Regions from separate parts of the Streptomyces sp. NPDC052114 genome, predicted to be linked through region 3. Evidence: riboswitches for the same ligand, from Rfam matches in the RefSeq annotation. Region 3 holds a riboswitch; each other region holds the start of a gene.
What was found. Region 3 has a riboswitch for cobalamin ahead of AB0L89_RS28735 (CbtB-domain containing protein). Riboswitches for the same ligand answer to the same signal wherever they lie in the genome.
Positions count from the first base shown of each region.

Region 1: another riboswitch for cobalamin. It lies ahead of metE (5-methyltetrahydropteroyltriglutamate--homocysteine S-methyltransferase); the one in region 3 lies ahead of AB0L89_RS28735 (CbtB-domain containing protein).
Region 2: another riboswitch for cobalamin. It lies ahead of cobN (cobaltochelatase subunit CobN); the one in region 3 lies ahead of AB0L89_RS28735 (CbtB-domain containing protein).

Region 1 covers NZ_JBFAWC010000016.1:139,202-143,320, reverse strand. The annotation lists gene metE (5-methyltetrahydropteroyltriglutamate--homocysteine S-methyltransferase) at 47-2,371, opposite strand; cobalamin riboswitch at 2,533-2,766, opposite strand; cobalamin riboswitch at 2,857-3,037, shown strand; gene AB0L89_RS31065 (CoA-acylating methylmalonate-semialdehyde dehydrogenase) at 3,249-4,119, shown strand, end outside.
Region 2 covers NZ_JBFAWC010000029.1:38,560-42,678, reverse strand. The annotation lists gene cobN (cobaltochelatase subunit CobN) at 1-1,596, opposite strand, end outside; cobalamin riboswitch at 1,632-1,766, opposite strand; gene AB0L89_RS38600 (cobalamin biosynthesis protein CobG) at 1,875-3,155, shown strand; gene AB0L89_RS38595 (precorrin-8X methylmutase) at 3,152-3,793, shown strand; gene AB0L89_RS38590 (precorrin-2 C(20)-methyltransferase) at 3,790-4,119, shown strand, end outside.
Region 3 covers NZ_JBFAWC010000014.1:109,132-113,250, forward strand. The annotation lists gene AB0L89_RS28715 (short-chain fatty acyl-CoA regulator family protein) at 1-748, shown strand, start outside; gene AB0L89_RS28720 (histidine phosphatase family protein) at 810-1,391, shown strand; gene AB0L89_RS28725 (hypothetical protein) at 1,446-1,736, opposite strand; gene AB0L89_RS28730 (CbtA family protein) at 1,836-2,597, opposite strand; gene AB0L89_RS28735 (CbtB-domain containing protein) at 2,620-2,841, opposite strand; cobalamin riboswitch at 2,880-3,015, opposite strand; gene AB0L89_RS28740 (SH3 domain-containing protein) at 3,041-3,403, opposite strand; gene AB0L89_RS28745 (GNAT family N-acetyltransferase) at 3,463-4,119, opposite strand, start outside.

The sequences.
Region 1 (4,119 bases), on a different contig from region 3:
GGAGCGGCGACCCCCTCAAGTGGCCGCCCCGGCAAGGGGATCGGGGTCAGGCGGTGCGCTCGGGCAGCTCCGCCCGCACCTCACGGGCCGCGGCGACCAGGCTCGCCAGCGATGCCTTGGTCTCCGGCCAGCCGCGCGTCTTGAGACCGCAGTCCGGGTTCACCCACAGCCGGTCGGCGGGAATGGCTTCAAGTCCCTTGCGCAGCAGGGCCGCCGACTCCGCCGTGCTGGGCACGCGCGGCGAGTGGATGTCGTAGACGCCGGGCCCGACCTCGCGGGGATAGCCGCCCGTGGCCAGCTCGTCCGCGACCTGCATGTGCGAGCGGGCCGCCTCCAGACTGATGACGTCGGCGTCGAGTTCGTCGATGGCGCGCAGGATGTCGCCGAACTCGGCGTAGCACATGTGGGTGTGGATCTGGGTGTCCGGACGTACGCCGCTCGTGGAGAGGCGGAACGACTCCGTAGCCCAGGCGAGGTACGCGGCCTGGTCGGCGGCGCGCAGCGGCAGCGTCTCGCGCAGCGCGGGCTCGTCGACCTGGATCACCGAAGTGCCCGCCGCCTCCAGGTCGTTCACCTCGTCGCGCAGCGCGAGGGCGACCTGGCGCGCGGTGTCGCCGAGCGGCTGGTCGTCGCGGACGAAGGACCAGGCGAGCATCGTGACGGGACCCGTGAGCATGCCCTTGACCGGACGGGCGGTGAGGGACTGGGCGTAGGACGTCCAGCGCACCGTCATCGGCTCGGGCCGCGAGATGTCGCCCGCGAGCACCGGCGGGCGCACATAGCGCGTGCCGTACGACTGGACCCAGCCGTGCTGCGTGGCCAGATATCCGGTGAGCTGCTCGGCGAAGTACTGGACCATGTCGTTGCGTTCGGCCTCGCCGTGCACCAGGACGTCCAGGCCCGCCTTCTCCTGGAAGGCGATCACCTCCTGGATCTCGGCCCTGATGCGCTCCTCATAGCCGTCGGTGTCCACCCGTCCGGCGCGCAGGTCGGCGCGCGCGGTACGCAGTTCGGTCGTCTGCGGGAAGGAGCCGATGGTGGTCGTCGGCAGCTGCGGCAGGCCGAGGCGGCCCCGCTGGGCGGGCGCGCGCTCCGGGTAGGCGTGCGCGCGGCGGGCGTCGGCCTCGGTGACGCCCGCGACGCGGGCGCGTACCGCCGGATCGTGGGTGAGCGCCGAGCCGGCCCGGGAGGCCAGGTCGGCCCGGTTGGCGGCCAGTTCGGCGGTGATGGCGCCGGGTCCCTGGGCCAGGCCGCGCGCCAGGACGGCGATCTCGGTGGTCTTCTGCCGGGCGAAGGCCAGCCAGCGGGCGATCTGCGGGTCGATGTCGCGCTCGGCGGTCGCGTCCAGCGGGACGTGCAGCAGCGAGCAGGACGCGGAGACGTCGACCCGGTCGGCGAGCCCGAGGAGGGTGCCCAGCGTGGCGAGCGACTTCTCCAGGTCGTTGAGCCAGATGTTGCGGCCGTTGACCACGCCCGCGACCAGCCGCTTGCCGGGCAGTCCGCCGACGGCCGCGAGGTCGTCGAGCTGGCCCGCGGCCGACTCGGTGAAGTCGAGGGCGAGCCCCTCGACCGGCGCCTTGGCGAGCACGGGCAGCGCCTTGCCGAGCCTGCCGAAGTAGGAGGCGACGAGCAGCCTGGGCCGGTCGGTGAGGGCGCCGAGGTCGCGGTAGGCGCGCGTGGCCGCGTTCAGCTCGGCCGGGGTGCGGTCCTGGACCAGCGCGGGTTCGTCGAGCTGGACCCAGTCGGCGCCCGCGGCCCGCAGGTCGGCGAGCACCTCCGCGTACACGGGGAGCAGCCGGTCCAGGAGCGTCAGCGGCTCGAAGTCCGGGGCCACGCCGGGCGCGGGCTTGGCGAGCAGCAGATACGTGACCGGGCCGACCAGGACCGGGCGCGCGGTGTGCCCCTGCGCGAGCGCTTCCCTGAGCTCGTCGACCTGCTTGCCGGAGTCTGCGGTGAAGACGGTGTCGGGACCCAGCTCGGGCACCAGATAGTGGTAGTTCGTGTCGAACCACTTGGTCATCTCCAGCGGCGCCACGTCCTGGGTGCCGCGGGCCATCGCGAAGTACCCGTCCAGGGCGTCGGCGGTGACGGCGTCGCGGTGCCGGGCGGGGACGGCGCCGACCATCACGCTGGTGTCCAGGACGTGGTCGTAGTACGAGAAGTCGCCGGTCGGCACCTCGTGGAGGCCGGCGTCGGCGAGGTGGCGCCAGGCGGTCCGGCGCAGCGTCGCGGCGGTCTCCCGCAGCTCCTGGGCGGTGACCCGGCCCTTCCAGTAGCCCTCGACGGCCTTCTTCAGTTCGCGGTTCTGGCCCTGGCGGGGGTAGCCGTACACGGTGGCGTGCACTGCCGCGGCTGCGGACTTGGATGTCACGGAACTCTCCTTCGCGAGCGTGTCGGTGCCGATCCCGGCGGCGACGGGGGCGCGAAGGGTGTGACGCATCGGGAGGAGCGGACCGGCGCCGTGCGCGCGGTCGTCCGCCTGATGTGTACGCCGACCCGCCCTCGAGGTCACCGAGATCTCCGTGCGCGATCGGTCGCGCACGGGCAACGGGCAGGTCTTCGGACTCGCGGGCCCGTCCACCGCCTTCGTGAGAAGGCGCGGACACCTACTGGCCGTCGCTTCCCAGGACCGGCTCTCCGGTCCCAGTGCGTGTGACGGCGGTCGTTCCCGCTCACCGCTGCGGGGCAGTCCCGGATTCCCACCGGGTTCCCTCTTGCGACGCGCCTGCCTGGCGGGCAGGGCGAACCAGCTGCAGTGGTCAGCGTATACCCGCCGAAGGTCACGCAGGTGGCCCGCGGATGTCGACCCGGTGCCGGGGAGGGTGGGGTGGACTTACTAGGACGTCCAACTATATGTTCGTGAGCAGAGCCCGCGGTGCAGGGAAGCCGGTGTGAATCCGGCGCGGTCCCGCCACTGTGACCGGGGAGTGCGTTCTCGCCGAGCGATACGCCACTGACGGACAAGTCCCGTCGGGAAGGCGGGAGAACGCGCGTTGATCCGGGAGTCAGGATACCGGCCGCGGGGTGTTCCGTGTTGTCCACGAGGATGGAGCAGACACGCATGGCACCGGTCCGTACCCACGACCCAGGTGATCCGGCGGAGCGCGCGGCGGTCCCCGCCCGCGCTCAACTCCCCGACGGCCCCTAGGCCTTCGCGTCCCACGGCTGCCCCGGCCACGCCCCCCGACGGGCGCTGTCGGCGGTCTGCCGTGCCATCCCCGGATCCCACCTGACGAGAGCAGGCTCCCATGGTCCGTGAACTGACCCATCTCATCTCCGGCAAGCACGTGCGCGGGGCCTCGGGGCTCTACGCCGACGTGTACGACCCCAACTCCGGCTCCGTGCAGGCCCAGGTGCCGCTGGCCGGCCGCGCGGAGACGGCCGAGGCGATCGCCGACGCCGAGGAGGCGCAGCGCGCGTGGGGCGAGTGGAACCCGCAGCGGCGCGCCCGCGTCCTGCTGCGCTTCCTCCAACTCGTCGAGGGCGAGCGGGACTCGCTGGCCCGGCTCCTGTCCGGCGAGCACGGCAAGACCGTCGCCGACGCCCACGGCGACCTGCAACGCGGCCTGGAGGTCGTCGAGTTCGCCGCGGGCATCCCGCATCTGCTGAAGGGCGAGTTCACCGACAACGCGGGCACCGGCATCGACGTGTACTCCTTGCGCGTACCCCTCGGCGTCATGGCCGGGATCACCCCGTTCAACTTCCCCGCGATGATCCCGCTGTGGCAGCTGGCGCCCGCGCTCGCCTGCGGCAACTCCTTCGTCCTCAAGCCGTCCGAGCGCGCGCCGTCCGTACCGCTCAGGCTCGCCGAACTGTTCCTGGAGGCGGGCCTGCCGCCCGGCGTCCTGAACGTCGTCAACGGCGGCAAGGAAGCCGTGGACACCCTCCTGGAGGACCCGCGCGTCCAGGCGCTCGGCTTCGTCGGCTCCACCCCGATCGCCGCGCACATCTACGCCACCGCCGCCGCGCAGGGCAAGCGCGCCCAGTGCTTCGGCGGCGCCAAGAACCACATGATCGTTATGCCGGACGCCGACCTCGACCAGGCCGTGGACGCCCTGATCGGCGCCGGGTACGGCTCCGCGGGCGAGCGCTGCATGGCCATCTCGGTCGCCGTCCCGG
Region 2 (4,119 bases), on a different contig from region 3:
GTGCTTGCCGAGGTGGACCATCGCGTCGGCGCCGAAGCCGCCGTCGGACGCGGCCGCCGCGATCCAGCGGTACGCCGCCAGGTAGTGGTGCGAGGGCGGCAGATCGGGGTCGTGGTAGATCGCGATGGGGTTCTCGCCGAAGCCGCGCGGCGGCTGGATGACGACGAGGAGGTTGCCGCGGCGCAGCGCCGCGAGGACGATGTCGCCCTCCGGGTCGCCGCCCTGGCCCACGCGGGAGCGGTCGAGGAACATCTCGCCGGGCGCCGGGCCCCAGTGCTCCTCGACGGACTCGCGCAGCTCCGCGGGCAGCGTCGCGTACCAGCGCTTGTAGTCGGCGGCCGGGATGCGGACCGGGTTGGCGGCGAGCTGCTCCTCGGTGAGCCAGTCCTGGTCGTGGCCGCCCGCGTCGATCAGCGCGCGGATCAGCTCGTCGCCGTCGCCGGAGACGAGACCGGGGATCTCCTCGGCGGGCCCGAAGTCGTAGCCCTCCTCGATGAGCCGGCGCAGCAGCGCGACGGCGGAGGCGGGGGTGTCGAGGCCCACCGCGTTGCCGATGCGGGAGTGCTTGGTCGGGTAGGCGGAGAGCACCAGCGCCAGGCGCTTGTCGGCGGCCGGGACGTGCTTGAGGCGCGCGTGGCGCACGGCGATCCCGGCGACGCGGGCGGCGCGCTCGGCGTCGGCGACGTACGCGGGAAGCCCGTCCTCGTCGATCTCCTTGAAGGAGAAGGGGACGGTGATGAGGCGGCCGTCGAACTCCGGCACGGCGATCTGGCTCGCGGCGTCCAGCGGCGAGACGCCCTCGTCGTTCTCCTCCCAGGCCGCGCGCGAACCGGTCAGGCACAGCGCCTGGAGGATCGGCACGTCCAGGCCGGTCAGCGCGCCCGCGTCCCAGGACTCGTCGTCGCCGCCCGCGGAGGCCTCGGCGGGCTTGGTGCCGCCGGCCGCGAGGACGGTGGTCACGATGGTGTCGGCGGCGCGCAGCTCCTCGATCAGCTCGGGCTCGGGGGCGCGCAGCGAGGCCACGTACAGCGGGAGCGGGCGGGCGCCCGCGTCCTCTATCGCGCCGCACAGCGCGTCCACGAAGGCGGTGTTGCCGCTCATGTGGTGGGCGCGGTAGTAGAGCACCGCGACGGTCGGCACGAGCGTGCCCTCGACGGTGCGGGCGGTGCGCTCCAGCGGGCCCCAGGACGGCGCGGCGGCCGGCGGTTCGAAGCCGTGGCCGGTGAGCAGCACGGTGTCGGAGAGGAAGCGCGCCAGCTGCTCCAGGTTCGCGGGGCCGCCGTGCGCGAGGTAGGCGTGCGCCTCGGCGGCGATGCCGACGGGCACGGTCGAGGACGCCATCAGCTGGGCGTCGGGCGCCTGTTCGCCGGTGAGCACGACGACGGGCAGCCTGCTGGCGATGAGCTGGTCGAGGCCCTCCTGCCAGGCGCGGACGCCGCCGAGGAGGCGTACGACCACGAGCTCGACGCCGTCGAGGAGCGCGGGCAGCTCGGCGAGGTCGAGGCGGGACGGGTTGGCGAACCGGTAGTCGACCGGGCCTCCCGCCGCGCGGGCGCTGAGCAGGTCGGTGTCGGAGGTCGACAGCAGCAGAAGCATGCGTGCGCAGGCCTTCCTCGGGGTGTCCGCGCCCCGGGTGGTCGAGTGGACGGCAGGAGTTCCTGGCTCACCCCACACGGGTGGGGTTCACAGTGGCGGGACCGCGCCGGATTCTCACCGGGCTTCCTCCCTCGGGTCCTGGTGGACCCACGCCGTCGCTGGCGTTCGACGGACCTGGCGGCCCGCCGCCTGCATAGTAAGTCCTGCCCACGGTCGACCGGGCGGCCACCTGCCACAACGGCCGGTCTCGGGAGGCGACCGGCCGGATCCGCGTGGGTATGCTCGCCGCCATGCCGCCCACCCGAGCAACATCCCCAAAACAGGGCGAACCTCCCATACGTGACCGAGGCGACGCCTGCCCCGGGGCCCTGCGCCTGCACCGCGCCGACGACGGCCTGCTGGCCCGACTCCGCCTGCCCGGCGGCCTTTTGACGTCCCGTCAGGCCGAGACGCTGGCCACCGCGGCGGAGCGCCTCGCCGACGGGAACCTCAGCGTCACCTCGCGCGGCAACATCGAGCTGCGCGGCCTCGGCGAGAGCTGCGGCGGCGCGCTCTCCGCGCTGCTCGCGGACGCGGGCCTGCTGCCCTCCGAACGGCACGAGCGCGTGCGGAACGTGGTGGCGTCGCCGCTCGCCTCGATCGACGGACTCGGCCACGCCGACGTGCAGTTGTGGGCCCGTGAGCTGGACGGACTCCTCTGCGCCGAGGAGTGGACGACCGAGCTCTCCGGCCGCTTCCTGTTCGCCCTGGACGACGGGCGCGGGGACCTCGTCGGGCTCGGCGGCGATGTGACCTTGATCGCACAATCGGGCGGGACGGCGGTCGTCCGCCTCGGGGGCCGCGCCTTCCGGGTGCCCGCCGAGGCCGCGCCGCGCGCCGCCCTCGCCGTCGCCGGGGCCTTCCTGGCCGCCGCGCGCGCCGCGGGCAACGGCGCCTGGCGGGTGGGGGAACTGCCCCGCGACCAGCACGTGGACCTGTCCGGAGCGCTGGAGCGGGCGGGCTTCGACGCCGATCCTGCCGATCCGTGGGCCGTGTCCCGCAGCGCCCCGCCGGCCCCCGGCGTCATCGGCCGCGCGGTCGCCGTCAACGCCCCCCTCGGCCGCGTCACCGCCGCCCAGTGGCGCGCCCTCCTGCCGCTGCCCGCCGACGAACTGCGCGTCACCCCGTGGCGCGGCTTCGTGCTCCCCGGCTTCGCGGACGAGGCGGCGGCCCGCGAGCGCCTCACCGCACTGGCCGACGCCGGGCACATCACCACCGCCGACTCGCCCTGGCTGGGCGTCGGCGCCTGCACCGGGCGCCCCGGCTGCGCCAAGTCCCTCGCCGACGTCCGCGCCGACGCCGTGCCCGGCCGCGGCGGGCTGCCCGTCCACTGGTCCGGCTGCGAACGGCGCTGCGGGCACCCGCGCGGCGACTGGGTCGACGTCCTCGCCACCGGGGACGGCACCTACGAGGTCACGGTGCGCGTCCCCGGCGAGGAGTGGACGCCCGTGACGGGCAGGACCTTGACCGAGACGGTCACCACGGCACGTACCACCACGAAACCCACGGCCACGAGATGAGCGAGAGCACAGTGTTCGACTACGAGAAGGACGGCGCGGCGATCTACCGCGAGTCCTTTGCCACCATCCGCGCGGAGGCGGACCTCGGCGGTCTGCCCGCCGACGTCAGCCAGGTCGCGGTCCGGATGATCCACGCCTGCGGGATGGTCGACCTCGTGCGCGACCTCGCCCACAGCCCGCGCGTGATCGCCGACGCCCGCAGGGCGCTGCGCGACGGCGCGCCCATCCTGTGCGACGCGAACATGGTCGCGAGCGGCGTCACGCGCAAGCGGCTGCCCGCCGACAACGACGTGATCTGCACGCTGGCCGACCCGTCCGTGCCCGACCTCGCGGCACGCATGGGCACCACGCGCAGCGCCGCCGCCCTGGAGCTGTGGCGCGACCGCCTCGAAGGCTCGGTCGTCGCCATCGGCAACGCGCCCACCGCGCTCTTCCGCCTCCTGGAGATGATCGAGGAGGGCGCGCCCCGCCCGGCCGCCGTGCTCGGCATCCCGGTCGGCTTCGTCGGCGCCGCCGAGTCCAAGGACGCGCTCGCCGAGCACTCCTCGGGTCTGGAGTACCTCGTCGTACGAGGACGTCGCGGCGGCAGCGCGATGGCCGCGGCGGCGATCAACGCGATCGCGAGCGAGGCGGAGTGAACACCGAGCAGCAGCAGGGACGCGACGTGGACACCGCGCAGCAGGGGCAGGAGCAGGGGCGGCTCTACGGCGTGGGGCTCGGGCCCGGCGACCCGTCGCTGATGACCGTGCGCGCCGTCGAGGCGATCGCCGCCGCCGACGTCGTCGCCTACCACTCGGCGCGGCACGGCCGCTCCATCGCCCGCTCGATCGCGGCCGCGCACATCCGCGCCGACCACATCGAGGAGGCGCTGGTCTACCCCGTCACCACGGAGACCACCGACCACCCCGGCGGCTACCGGGGCGCCCTCGACGACTTCTACGAGGAGGCCGCGGCGCGCCTGGCC
Region 3 (4,119 bases):
CTTTCAGCTCGCCACCCAGCTGGCACTGCTGGAGCATGACCCGCTGCTCGCTCAACTATCTTCCGAAGCAGCCGAGTTGCACTCCTCCGAGGCGGTGGAGCTGGCGAGGATCGGCCTCGCGAACTACTTCGCGGGCGCACTGCTCATGCCGTACACGCCCTTCCACGCGGCGGCCGAGGAGAGCGGCCACGACATCGAACTGCTGTCGGCCCGCTTCGGCGTCGGCTTCGAGACCGTCTGCCACCGGCTGAGCACCCTGCAACGCTCCGGGCGACGGGGCGTCCCCTTCTCCTTCCTGCGCGTCGACCGGGCCGGGAACATCTCCAAACGGCAGTCCGCGACCGACTTCCACTTCTCCCGGCTCGGCGGCACGTGTCCCCTGTGGACGGTGTACGAGGCGTTCTCGGCACCCGGCCGCGTGCTGACGCAGGTCGCCGAAATGCCGGACGGGAAACGGCACTTCTGGATCGCCCGGACCGTCACCCGCGGCGGCCACGGGCATCACGCGCCCCGGGCGGAGTTCGCCGTGGCGCTCGGCTGCGAACTGCGCCACGCCCATCGGCTCGTCTACGCCGCCGGACTCGCCCCGGACGATCCCCGCGCCGCCACACCGATCGGCCTCGGCTGCCGCATCTGCGAACGCCGCGACTGCGCCCAGCGGGCCCGGCCGCCGGCCGGCGGGCGGCTCGCCATCGACCCCGACCGGCGGACGTACGTGCCGTATCCCGTCGAGAGCCGCGCCCGTTGACCCACCACCCGGCCCCCGCACACCCCTGCCCCTGCCCCTGCCCCCGTCCGAGGAGAGCACCGTGACCCGCCGTGTCCTGCTCGTCTCCCCCGCCCTGAACGAGTCGCTGAGGCAAGCCCGTTTCGACGACGGGTCACCGCTCGACGCCTCGGGCCGTACGGCCGCGGAGGCGGCGGCCGGGTCACTGCCGGCGCCCGCCCTGGTGGTCACGTCCGGCACCCGGCGCTGCCGCGAGACGGCCGCCGCCCTTGGTCTCGCCGCGGCGGACGCACCGGGAGATCTGGCCGGGCCGGACGTGGGACGGTGGCGCGGCAGGACCTTGGCCGACGTCAGCGCCGACGAGCCGGAGAACGTGGCCCGGTGGCTCGGCGAACCCGACTTCGGGGCCGGTGGCGGGGAGTCCGTGGTCGACGTGTGCACGCGCGTGGAGCGCTGGCTCACGGCGACGGCGACGGCGACGGGTGATGGTCCGGTGGTGGCCGTCGTGGAGCCGGAGATCGTCCGCGCCGCCGTGGTGCACGCGTTGGGAGCGCCCCCGTCCGCGTACTGGCGCTGCGATGTGGCACCGCTGACGGTCACGGAGCTGAGCGGCCGGAGCGGCCGCTGGAACGTACGGCTCGGCAGACCGCTGCCCCCGGCATGAGCCGGGTGCGCCCTTCGGCTCGGTGCGCCGCCCGGCCCCCCGCGGCCCCGCCGCTCAGTACCGGCCCTCACGGAAGCGCCGCAGCAGCGCCGCGAGGGCACAGCGCGGGCAGTCGGCCTCGGTGACGGCGGCGCATGCCGCCTCGGTGCACTCCCCGGTCAGCTCCTCCAGGTCGCGCAGCAGGCCTTCGATCCGCTTGGCCTGCTGGGCGAGGACGCGGACCTTCGCGCTCTGTCCGCCGATCTGCCGTCGGCTCGCGACGAGTTGGTCGTACTCCTCAGGAGTCAGGGCGACCGCGTCACGGCCGCCGAGAACGATGTGGCGCGGCTGAAGTCGTCTGCTCACTCGGCTCCTCTGCTCGACGCCGGTCCATGGTCCCGGTGTAACGCGAGAGGGCCCCCGGAAGGTTCCGTGGGCCCTCACTCGCCGCTGGGGTCGACCGGGTCACCGCCCGGTGGACACCGCCTGTCCGGAGGCGACGTCCGCGGACCCCGGCCGCAGCAGACGCTGCGCCAACTCACCGAAGATCAGGCCGAATCCGCCCCACAGCACGATCTGCGTGGCGAGGGCGGAGAGCCGGAACCGCCACAGGAGCGCGGCCGGGAAGTTCCCCGGCACGTCGTTGATCACCGGCAGGACGGCGAACGCGATACCGACCGCGACGGCGAAGCCGAGCACGGCCGCCACCGTCGCGTACCAGGTGCCGATCCGTGGCGCGAGCCGCTTGCCGAGGATGGTGGCACCGATCGCGAGGAGCACGCTGAGCACGATCATCAGGAAGTACAGGGTCGTCCGCTTGCCGATGGTGTCGGGGTTGCCGACGGCGGGCGGATTGGCCGGGTACTTCAGGAACGGCACGACGTACACCGCAAGAAGGGCGCATCCGGACAGCAGCAGCGCCGTGGCGCGCGGGCCGAAGCGGCCCACCCGCCCGAGGGCGAAACAGAAGGCGAGCGCGGCGATGCCCCCGAAGGCCACGCCGTAGACGAGGATGCCGGTGGCGAGACCGGCCGTGGACTGCAGGCTCCGCGAGACGAGTTCGACCTCGTCGCCGTGGGAGTGGGCGGCGTGGGCCTCCTCGAAGCCGATGGCGGCGTCGACGTTCGGCTCGCCGAGCCAGTAGGAGATCACGAGGGCGAGCACGCCGGCCCCCAGGCCGGCGAGCATGCCCCGAACGAGCAGATTGCGTACGGTGGCGGAGTTCATGAGCGCGCGGCGTTCCTCCGGCTCAGTGGCAGGGGAAGCCGAGCAGATGGCGGGCGTCGTGGACCCACTCATGGACCTCCGCGCCGCTGAACACGGAGACGGCGCCCTGCTCGGCGCCGACGAAGTACAACAGGACCAGCATCAGGATCCCGAAGAAGACCGCCCAGGGAGCGATCACCTTCAACGGCAGCCTGTCCGGCACGACAGGGGTGGTGGCGGTCGGCGGGGCGACGTGCTGCGCCATGGCGGAGCCTCCTCTGGGAATTCGCGTCCCATCTCGGTGGTGCACAGGACGACCGTCACGGGTCTGGCTCACGAGGGCCCGAAGGCCCTCGCACACAGTGGCGCGACCGCGCCGGATTCCCACCGGCTTCCGCCGACCGTCGTCGACAACAGCACGACGTTACCGTGTGTCGCGTTCATGGCCAAGAGGGGGCGGCCCCTCACCGGTCGGTCATCAGGCTGCTGACCGGCACCCACCCTTCCCGCCCGTCGGAGTTCCGGCACCACAGCCAGCCGCTCGCACGGTCCTCGGCGACCACCTCCAGGGTGTCCCCCGCGGCCGTGGGCAGTTCCGTCGTGTCGTACGGGATCTCGACGCGCACCGATCCGGACGGGCCCGAGAGGTGCCGGGCCGGGACCCAGCCCGTTCCGTGGGCGGCGGTCACGAAGACGAACTCCGGCCAGTCGGGGCTGCGTTCGCCGGCCTCGACGCGGTCACCCGCGGCGAGGCGGAGCGGTTCGCGTGCGGGAATCTCGTGGGACGACCGTGCCGTCACCTGCTTGGTGGGCCGCGTACTCGTCATGGGGTCCTCCAGGCGCCCGGTCCATCACCGTGATCCTTGAGTCGCGCTTCCGTGGCTCGTCAGTCGCTCTTCAGCGTGTAGAAGTGCACCGGCGAGTTTGGCCGGAAGCCGATCCGCGGATACACCGGCGCGCCCGCCGCCGTCGCGTGCAGGGTGGCGCGGGTCAGACCCGTGGCGCGGGCACCCTCGTGGAGCGCCTTGCGGGTCACCGCCTCGCCGTAGCCCCGTCGTTCCCACTCCGGGTCCGTGGCGACGAGCACGACGAAGAGGCGGCCGTCCGTCTCGACGGTGGCGGCACAGGTCACGGGGACGCCGTCCCGTACACCCAGATAGGCGTGCACGCCTTCCTTCCACAGGGCCGACCCGAGGAGCCCGTCACGGCCGTCCTCCAGCGGGAAGCCGTAGGCGCGCGAGTTCAGATCCGCGTACGCCCGCAGCTGGTCGTCGGTGGTCACCCGCTCGAACGTCAGGTCGGGGTGGACCGGGTCGGGGATCGGCAGGAAGTCCCCTGCCATGCCGGTGCCGGGAAAGGCGTACGCGAGGCCCGCCTTGTCGGCCGCCGCCTCCAACTGCTCCCGCGCCTCGTCGCCGAGGAGGCCCTCGAAGAGCCAGAGGAATCCGGGGTGCCGCTTCGCGCGCATGATGTCCGCGGCCCGGCGCAGGCGCTCCTCGACGAGTTCCGGGCCCGCGTCGACATCGGTCAGCGTGAGGCAGTT